DNA from 2 places in the Bacillus sp. C-3-6 genome. Region 1 is predicted to be linked to the other one. Evidence: riboswitches for the same ligand, from Rfam matches in the RefSeq annotation. Region 1 holds a riboswitch; the other holds the start of a gene.
The links. A riboswitch is a leader RNA that binds a small molecule or an ion and turns the genes downstream of it on or off. The one in region 1 is predicted to bind S-adenosylmethionine.

Region 1 (4,946 bases):
AGTGTGGATTCATCAGAAATAGAAGCAACCTTTGGTTCGAAGTCGCATTTCATTACGAATACGAATGGGTCATCAAAGTATTTGCGTAGTTTTGCCTGAGCAATTAAAAATACACCACCGCGTACAGCGCTTGTGTCAAGATATGTATAAACGAGAGGTTCGCTCATATCTTTAAAGTTGTCCTTTGTTTCTGCAAAGCGAATACGATTAAAAAGGTTGTAATGAGGGTTTGAATCAAGTTCGTGCCCTTCCTCTACAATAAAGCGACCAATTTTTGTTGGGGCTTGTTCTGTTTTTGCATGACGTTCTACTTTTCGCTTCGATATTTTTAATAACTCACCATTCAAAAATTCTTTTAAGGAGCTATCTTCATATTCTTCAGCGTCTAAAGTTTGAAAATGTTTGTAGCGTTTATCAACTGCTTCACCTTTTCCTTCTACTTGTACAACATAAAAGGAAAGATAATTTATTTCAAAATCCATATTTATCACCTTGTTTCATTTCATTAACTCTTATCAGTATAGAGATGGAAAAAACTTTCGTCAATTTATATAAGGAAGGGGGAGCCCCTTCCTTATATAATTTTTATTTTCTCGATTAAAATCCGTCTTCTAATGCTGCGAATGGAATGTTTAGTCTGTTTTCTACTGTACGTAAACGTTGGTTTAAGCGGTTTAGTCTACGTGTATGGCGCTCAACTGTATTTTCTAGTTGACGTACTCTTTGTTCAAGCTCATTTACGCGTCTTTCTAATTGACGATTTCCAGTGCCAGGAAAAGAGATTGGAAGTTGGAATTGTCTATTTTGGTCATATGGATTCGTTTGCTCTGCTTGATCTATATAAGATTGATATTGTGCTTGTAAGTCATACTGTGGTTGTTGGTACGCATATTGATTATATGGATCATATGGATTGTAGGGATACATAATAACATCCTCCATTTCTTTAAAATAGGTTGAATTCACCATAATGTATGTGCAAAAGCGGAGCGGTGGCACGGCAAATACCTATTTATGTTGACGAGATTTTTCTTTATCCCGCATTAACGGGCAGTAAGACCCCACTGATTAAAGTTTCACTTTATAAAAAATAGCTTGAGGGTTTTTGATTTGTATTTCTTTTGCCTGATGGTATATACTGGATAAAAGAGAGAGTTTACATAAAAGTTACAATTCTATCAAACTCAAACTTTTATGTAAATATGTATAGACATTTATAAAAGAAAAGAGTAATTTATATAGAGTGAAAAATAACTTGTAACATTTTATAAACATATTGTAAAATGATTGTAACAAAACATACATAAAAATGAAATAAATACATAATAGTGATGTTGGGGAAAGGGAGAGAGTATATTGTTCCGTAAAGTAAAGGGTATATTAGTTGGGGTGTTATGTGTAGCTGTAGTGAGTGGCTGTGGTGCAAAAGTAAGTGATGTTGCATTGGTAAGTGATATTGGTGGGCACACTGTAGAGGCTAAAGCAGAAGTGCAAGATACTATTAGTTTAGTTGATGGTCGAACTGGTACTGAAGTGAAAAAATTAGATTTATCTGGTTTAGGCTATTTTGAAGATGAAGCGAAATTTAAAAAGTCTGTAACAAAGGTTGTTGGTGAGGTTGGAAAAAGCGTCGACAAAAAAATGGTTCCTTCACGTATAGCACCTGATGGAAGTTGGCAAGAAGGAAAACCTTCTTATGAATTAATGGAAAAAGAATTAGTAGATAAATTGTTAAATGTTGGTATGTGGGATGCTACGTATCAGTTGCCGATCGTGGAGAAAAAACCAGTCGCAACATTAAGTGATGCGCAAGGAAATGGTACGGTAATTGGTAGATATGAAACGAACTTAGGTGGTTCAACAGGTGGCCGTATTGAGAATATTCGTTTGTCAGCAGCGAGCATAAATGGAGTTGTGTTAGCAAAAGGAGACCGTTTCTCTTTTAATTCATTAATCGGTGATACAACACCAGATAAAGGATATCAATTAGGGAAAGAAATAGTTGATGGTAAATTAGTAGATGGATATGGCGGTGGTGTTTGTCAAACATCTTCAACTTTATACAATGCAGCAGATCAAGCTGGCCTGAAAATGGTGGAGAGAACTACACATTCTAAAACGGTAGGTTATGTTCCACAAGGAAGAGATGCTACAATTGCATATCCATATTTAGATTTAGTATTTGAAAATACGAATGATGCACCTGTGAAGCTTTATATGGGCATTCAGGGTGGAAAGCTAGTTGCTGAAGTACATAAAATGAGATAAGTATAATACCTTTATAAAAAAGCCATTATTTCTAAGTTTGATAGAATTAATGGCTTTTTTGTGCAATCAATATTACACCTCAAGATATAATGAACAGGAGGAAATTTAATAGGAGTAAGACAGTCTAAAAAAGCATTAAATTTAATTCATAGTTTTCTTATTGACATTATTAGTAATGGGGTGTATTCTTCATAATAACAACTAAATAAATGGAAAAATTTATTGGTTTTCTTATCAAGAGAGATGGAGGGACTGGCCCGATGAAATCTCAGCAACAGGCTGTATCAAAGTACTGTGCTAACTCCAGCGAACGCAATAGGCGTTTGAAAGATGAGGAGAAATGGATTCACATTTAACTCTTCTTATATGCGTAAGAAGAGTTTTTTGTTTAGAGAGGGGGGATAGAGTGAAGTTTGATGTAACGTATTTTTTAGAAAGTTTTCCGCAATTATTTAAATATGTATACATAACTTTAGGGATTACTGTAGTTTCAATGATTATTTCCTTCGTTATAGGGATCGGCTTGGCGATCATAACGAAAAATAAAACGAAATATTTATATTCAATTGCAAGAGTGTATATCTCTTTCTTTAGAGGAACCCCGTTATTAGTTCAATTGTTTGTTTTATATTTCGGATTACCACAAATCTTTCCGACATTTACAGTGCTTACAGCTATGCAAGCAACTTTAATTGGCCTAAGTTTAAATAATGCTGCTTATTTATCAGAGATTATTCGAGGTTCATTAAATGCTGTGGAATCAGGGCAAATGGATGCCTGTTTATCAGTTGGAATGACAAAGGCGCAAGCGATGCGACAAATTATTTTTCCGCAAGCTATTCGTGTCGCAGTACCGTCACTTGGAAATAATTTTGTTGGATTGTTAAAAGAATCTTCGTTATCTTTTGCACTTGGGGTGGCTGAAATTTTAGCACAAGCGAAAATGCTAGCGGCACAATCATATCGTTATATGGAAAGTTATTTAGCGGTAGCGATAGTATATTGGATTATTACAATCGTAATTAGCTGGGGACAGAAAAAGTTAGAAAAGAAACTTGATGCACCATATTTGTAACAGAAATGAGGTGATATATATGATTGAGATAAGAGATTTGTATAAGTCTTACAAACATAATGAAGTACTAAAAGGGATTTCACTTACTGTAAATAAGGGAGAAGTAGTAGTCATTATTGGACCTTCTGGTTCGGGTAAATCGACATTATTAAGGTGTTTAAACTTATTAGAACAACCGAATGATGGCAGTATTAGAATTGAAGATTTAGAGATTCATGCGAAGAGACTTTATAAAAAAGAAATAATACAATTGCGTCAAAAAACGGCAATGGTTTTTCAAAATTATAATTTATTTAAAAATAAAACAGCATTGCAAAATATTACAACGGCATTAACGGTTGTACAGAAAAAAAGTGAAGAAGAGGGAAAGGGAATATCGAGAAAAATATTAAAACAAGTAGGCTTAGCTGATAAAGAAGATTTTTATCCAACAATGTTATCAGGAGGGCAACAGCAAAGGATAGGGATTGCTAGGGCAATGGCTTTAAATCCCGCAGTATTATTGTTTGATGAACCGACTTCCGCACTTGATCCAGAATTGGTGAATGAGGTATTGCAAGTTATTAAAGACTTGGCAAGACAGCACATAACGATGGTTGTTGTTACACATGAAATGAATTTTGCAAAAGAGGTGGCGGATCGCGTTATATTTATGGCTGATGGCATTATTGTAGAGCAGGGAACACCAGAAGAAATTTTCCGAAACCCACAAAATGAACGTACGAAAAAGTTTTTACGACAATTGAATGCTTCAGAAGAAGGCAATCATTTCGTTATTTAGGAGGAAGAATTGTGAGGAAATCATCATTATTACTAACATTAGCATTAACAGTATCAGTTGGAGTTTTATCAGCTTGTGGTTCAAATACAGCAAGCGAAACAACAAATGAAAAAGTAGTAAAAGTTGGGACATCTGCAGGTCGTAGTCCATTTATTTTTAAAGAGGGTGAGAAAGTAAAAGGCTTTGATGCTGAAATTATTGAAGCGGCTGCTAAAAAGGCTGGGTATAAAGTAGAATGGAATGTTTCTGATTTTGAGGGATTATTTGGCTTATTAGATTCAGGACGAATTGATACAATTGCAAATGAACTATCAGTTTCTCCGGAAAGAAAAAAGAAATATGATTTTTCAATTCCGTACGTGTATTCTGGTTCTGTATTCGCGGTGAAGAAAGATAATCATACCATTAAATCGCTAGAAGATTTAAAAGGTAAGACTGTAGGTGTCGGGCTTGGTACAGCTGGAGAGCAAGAATTAAAAGCATTAAATAAAAATAATGCTTTTACAATTAAAACGTTCTCAGAGGATCCGACAGCGGAATTGAATGAAGTAGGACTTGGACGCGTCGATGCCTATTATAATGATAAAGTTCAAGTAGAAACAACTATAACAAAGGCGAAATTGGACAACGTCAAAATAGGATTTGGTCCACTTGAATGGGGAGAGATTGCATTTCCATTTGCAAAAAAGAGTGAAAAGTTAGAAGATATAAATAAAGCGTTGAAAGAATTAGAGCAAGATGGCACATTAAGTGATATATCAAAAAAATGGCTAAAAGTTGATGCTACGAAAAAACAAAATTAAGGTGTATTCGTTGAATGGA
Region 2 (4,946 bases), 1.9 Mb from region 1:
CTTAATAATTCTCTTACTTTCGTACCTGATAAAATAACATGATCTTCTTTTCCGTGCGGACATGTTTTTGTTGAAGCCATCGCTTCACATTTCGTGCAGTAAAAACTATGTTCAAAGAATAGTGGTGTAATGCCTAACTCTTCTATCGTAAAATTCGTGAAGATTTCTTGCGCTTCGTATGTTCCGTAATAATCTCCTACTCCGGCATGATCACGTCCTACAATAAAGTGGGTACATCCAAAATTCTTTCTTACTAACGCATGAAATATCGCTTCTCTTGGTCCTGCGTAACGCATTGCAGCAGGAAATACACTTAAAAAGACACGATTTTTCGGATAATAGTTTTGAAGGAGTACTTCATAGCTTTCCATTCTTACATCAGCAGGAATATCATCCGATTTCGTTTCTCCTACGAGTGGATTTAAAAAGAGACCATCTACAATTTCAAGAGCAGATTTTTGAATATACTCATGGGCACGATGTACCGGGTTTCTCGTTTGAAATCCGACTACTGTTTTCCACCCACGTTTTTTAAATTCTTCTCTCGTTTCAATTGGGTCTAAATGATAAGAAGGAAATTGATTATTTTCAAAGCGTTTTGTTAGAATAATAGTTCCTCCAACGTAAACGTTTGGTCGTTCATATAATTTTTTCACTCCTGGATGAGCCTCATCCGTTGTTTTATATACAAGTAACGCTTCTTTTTCTTTATCTGGTACGAAAATATCTTCTATTTTAATAGCACCATATATATTTCCATTGTTGACAAGCTTTACTTCCTCTCCGGTCTTCAGGCTTTCTGCGACTTCTTCTGTTACCGGTAATGTAATTGGTATACTCCACACACTACCATTTGCTAAACGAAGCGTTTCTACGACTGAATCATAATCTTCCTTCCCCAAAAAACCAGTAAGCGGGCTATATCCACCTGTCGCCAATAGTTCTAAATCACTTAAAGCAATGTTGTCTAATTTAATTTCTTTTTCAATTTGTGATATATCATATGTCTCATCTATACGGTTTACTAATTCGTTTACTGTGCTCATTTTCTATATCCCCTCTTAGCTTTATTTCAAGATTCATCTTATTGATAATGAAGACCACATTCGGTTTTCACTTTCCCAGCCCATCTACCATCTCTTGAATCGCCACCATCCCCTACAGGTAAAGTACATTTCTCACACCCAATACTTGGATAGCCAACATCATGCAACGGGTTATACGGCAAGCTATGTTTGTATACATATCGCCAAACTTCTTTCCACGTCCAATGAATGAGTGGACAAACTTTAATAGATTGAAAACGATGATCTTGATTTATAAACTTTGTATGCTTACGTGTTTCTGATTGTTCCCTTCTTAAGCCCGATATCCATGCTTTTTCCACGACTAATGATTTTTCTAAAGGTAAAATTTTTCTAATCTTACAACAAAGATTCGGATTGCTCTCCCACAGTTTTTCACCATGCAACTTCGCCTGTTCATCAAGTGTAAGTTCTGGCTGCTTTTCTATAATATTCAATGAAGGAAATCGTTCCCTCACTCTTTGAATTAATTCATATGTTTCTTGAAAATGAACATTTGTATCCAAAAATACAACTTTAGCAGATGGATTTACTTGGTTTATAAGGTGCAGCAATACCATACCTTCCACCCCAAAGCTACATGCGTAGACGATTTCATCTTTATACTCTTCATAAGCCCAATTTAATACTGATAACGCGCCTTTTGTTTCATCTTCTTCCGAAAACGAAACAACAATTTCTTCCCACGTTTCATACGTCAACATGTTTTTTCCCCCTGTAAAAGCAAAAAGACGGTTTTAACCTAATGAAAATAGGTTAAAACCGCCTCTAGTTTTTCTAGTCAGCGCTTTTCACTTTAAACGTACTTTTTCACTTTTCTCTAACTGAATTACTTTTCCATCTTGCACAACAATTGTAATTGAGCCATATTTCATATCAGCAAGCATCGCTTCAATCTTCTCGGATACTTCATCAAAATGTTCCCGTACACCCACGCGAACAGCCCCCCTTTTTATTCATAAAAAAAATCTTTCCCATTTCGAAAAGACTGTTCGGTAATATATTTTACCTTATCTTTCAAAATGGATTCCATTTTGCTGGATTTAGCACCTTGCTTTCTATAAGCAGGTTGCCGAGCTTCTTCGGGCCAGTTCCCTCCGCTTCTCTTGATAAGCTTTGTATTTGTATTTTATCACAATTCTGATTTTTTTCAATCCTAGTTTTCCGATATATTTTAATTATTTTATTTTACAAAAAAGGAATTGCCCATCCGAACAACTCCTTTTTCTATTTAAACAAGCTCTTTAATACGTATGCGATCGTTCCCAATAATATTTTCATATGTTTCGCGTTCCACAACTACTTGCGATGTTCCGCCTTTTGCAAAGACAACGGCTGGTCTTCGAATCCGATTGTAATTATTCGCCATCGAGTACCCGTAGGCTCCTGTACAGGAAACTGCTAGTAAATCAGCAGAAGCGACTTTCGGTAAATGAATATCCCAAATCAACATATCTCCGCTCTCACAACATTTCCCCGCAATCGAAACGAGTTCCTCATTCTCATCATTCCCTCGATTCGCTAACATTGCTTCATAACGCGCACTATATAAAGCAGGTCTTAAATTATCTGTCATTCCACCATCGACTGATACATATTTCCGAATACCAGGAATATCTTTCACAGACCCAACTGTATAAATTGTTGTCCCAGCATCACCTACAATGCTACGGCCTGGTTCAATCCATATTTCTGGCAATGGATATTCACATACAGTAAATTGTTCTCTCACTGCACTTGTTACAGCTCGCACATATGTCTCAAGAGTTAACGGTGTATCCGACTCTGTGTAGCGTATTCCAAATCCCCCGCCTACATTTAACACTTTTACTACATAGTTTGTTTGCTCTCTCACTTCTTCTAAAAATTGGCGAAGAACTTCAATCGCTCGAACAAAGCCAGCTGTTTCAAATATTTGCGATCCGATATGTGAATGAATCCCTAGCACATTATAATTGGATTTTTGTAAAGCAAATCCAATTGCCTGTATCGCTTGACCGTTTGAAACGCCAAATCCAAATTTCGAATCATCTTGGCCTGTTGTAATATATTCATGTGTGTGCGCCTCTACTCCAGGCGTTACACGAATTAATATGTTCACAAACTTTCCATGTTGCATCGCTAAATCGTGTAAAACTTCTAATTCAAAGAAATTATCTACGACAAAACAACCGATATTCGCCTGAAGAGCCATCACTATCTCTTCTTCTGTTTTATTATTTCCATGAAAATGAATACGTGATGCTGGAAATCCTGCTTGGAGCGCAGTATATAATTCTCCTCCAGAAACAACGTCTAATGACATATTCTCTTCACGAGCTACTCGGCACATCTCCATGCACAAGAACGCCTTGCTTGCATATGCTACTTGATAAGAGAAACCACTTTCTTTAAAAGCACGATGAAATGCTCGGCATTTTCCTCGAATAGACTCTTCATCGTATACATAAAGTGGTGTTCCGTATTGCTTTGCTAGCTGCGTCGTATCGCACCCTCCAATTTCTAAGTGTCCTTGCCCATTAATTCGGCTTGTGCCGTGTAAATACATTTAAATTCCTCCCTTATTTCCTCTAAAACTCATAACCCCAATCTTCTATTCATTGCAGCACGCTTTTAGATAGACAAAAAACGCGCGGAACAATGTTCACACGCGTTTCTTATTAGGAAAAATATATATTGAAAAAATAAACGAGTTGTTATCTCCTCAAAATAAGAAACCGCATCAACATCTCCAAATAGCTCTCCATAAAATAAATCTTATGACAGTACTACATTTATTCAATGTAGTCCCAATATATGAATAAGATGGTTATTCTTATATTTCGGCAATAGTCCCTTTCAGCCTATGATCACAGATTCCATGAAATCTCCCATAGCTTACTCTTTCCTATCGCGGCCTCTACCTTTGAGAGTAGATGAGGTAAGTCTATTTAATTTTCAAACATCTAATTGTTGCTATTAACAATACCAAAGGACCATTTTATTTGTCAAACAATTTTTTATATTGTTTTTTTACAGTTTAATTTTGCATCATTTGGTAAGCGCTTTACTGAAATCTTTTTCACTTCCCATTCGCCTTCTTCGTTATTAAATGTAATCGTTACCTTCTCAAATGGGGGAGCAATTTTCCCAGCAACACGTTCATACTTTGTCACTTCAATACTTGCTTGAAATAAATATGTACCGCTATACACTTTTTTTAAACTAATAATTTTAGGACATTGATACGGTTTCAAACTTCCATATTGTTTTTCAATTGCTTTATTTATTTTTGGAAATAAAACAGAATAAAGTGCATCTTCCATAAGAGGTGCATCATATTGAGCTATTGACACACTCGGTGAGGTAAAAAGTATAACACTACTACATGCTATAAAATATAATAATTTTCGCATTATAACCTCCGTATTATCACGCGATTCTTTCTGCGTACGATAATTATCATACATAGAAATTCTGTTTTATTGTCTCCCACCACTCTTTTTCTACTCGATTATTATAAAAAAGCCCACAACTCTCTTTTATTTTCGTATAATGATACTCATAGTATAATAATCATAATAACAAAGGACTGTTCGTATATATAAAATGAGTCGTTAAGCAAACTGACTCACAAGAACTGTCATGCTTTTTAGGAGAGGAGTATATTATGCTACAACATCTGTTTCCAAAACTGCGATTTGCACTCGTTGCAGTCGTTTTACTATGGATTAAAACATATATTGTGTACAAGCTAGCATTTGATATTAAAATTGATAATTTCTTTGAAGAATTCATGCTTTTTATTAATCCACTAGCTGCGTTACTTTTATTTTTCGGCTTAGCTTTACTTGCATCTAAGCACCGAAACCGAATTATAAT

Region 2: it holds a riboswitch for S-adenosylmethionine, as region 1 does, so the genes downstream of both, ACW0JX_RS07245 (YezD family protein) here and ACW0JX_RS17060 (amino acid ABC transporter permease) in region 1, are expected to answer to the same signal.

Annotation. Positions count from the first base shown of each region.
Region 1 is NZ_CM137247.1:3,333,074-3,338,019, reverse strand. Features, by position in the region: gene ACW0JX_RS17075 (DUF3900 domain-containing protein) at 1-482, opposite strand, end outside; gene ACW0JX_RS17070 (hypothetical protein) at 598-927, opposite strand; gene ACW0JX_RS17065 (VanW family protein) at 1,357-2,268, shown strand; SAM riboswitch class I at 2,497-2,605, shown strand; gene ACW0JX_RS17060 (amino acid ABC transporter permease) at 2,675-3,343, shown strand; gene ACW0JX_RS17055 (amino acid ABC transporter ATP-binding protein) at 3,363-4,124, shown strand; gene ACW0JX_RS17050 (amino acid ABC transporter substrate-binding protein) at 4,136-4,927, shown strand.
Region 2 is NZ_CM137247.1:1,396,152-1,401,097, reverse strand. Features, by position in the region: gene sat (sulfate adenylyltransferase) at 1-1,046, opposite strand, end outside; gene ACW0JX_RS07250 (phosphoadenylyl-sulfate reductase) at 1,085-1,789, opposite strand; gene ACW0JX_RS07245 (YezD family protein) at 1,877-2,020, opposite strand; SAM riboswitch class I at 2,093-2,201, opposite strand; gene lysA (diaminopimelate decarboxylase) at 2,317-3,633, opposite strand; lysine riboswitch at 3,814-3,995, opposite strand; gene ACW0JX_RS07235 (DUF3888 domain-containing protein) at 4,085-4,480, opposite strand; gene ACW0JX_RS07230 (LTA synthase family protein) at 4,735-4,946, shown strand, end outside.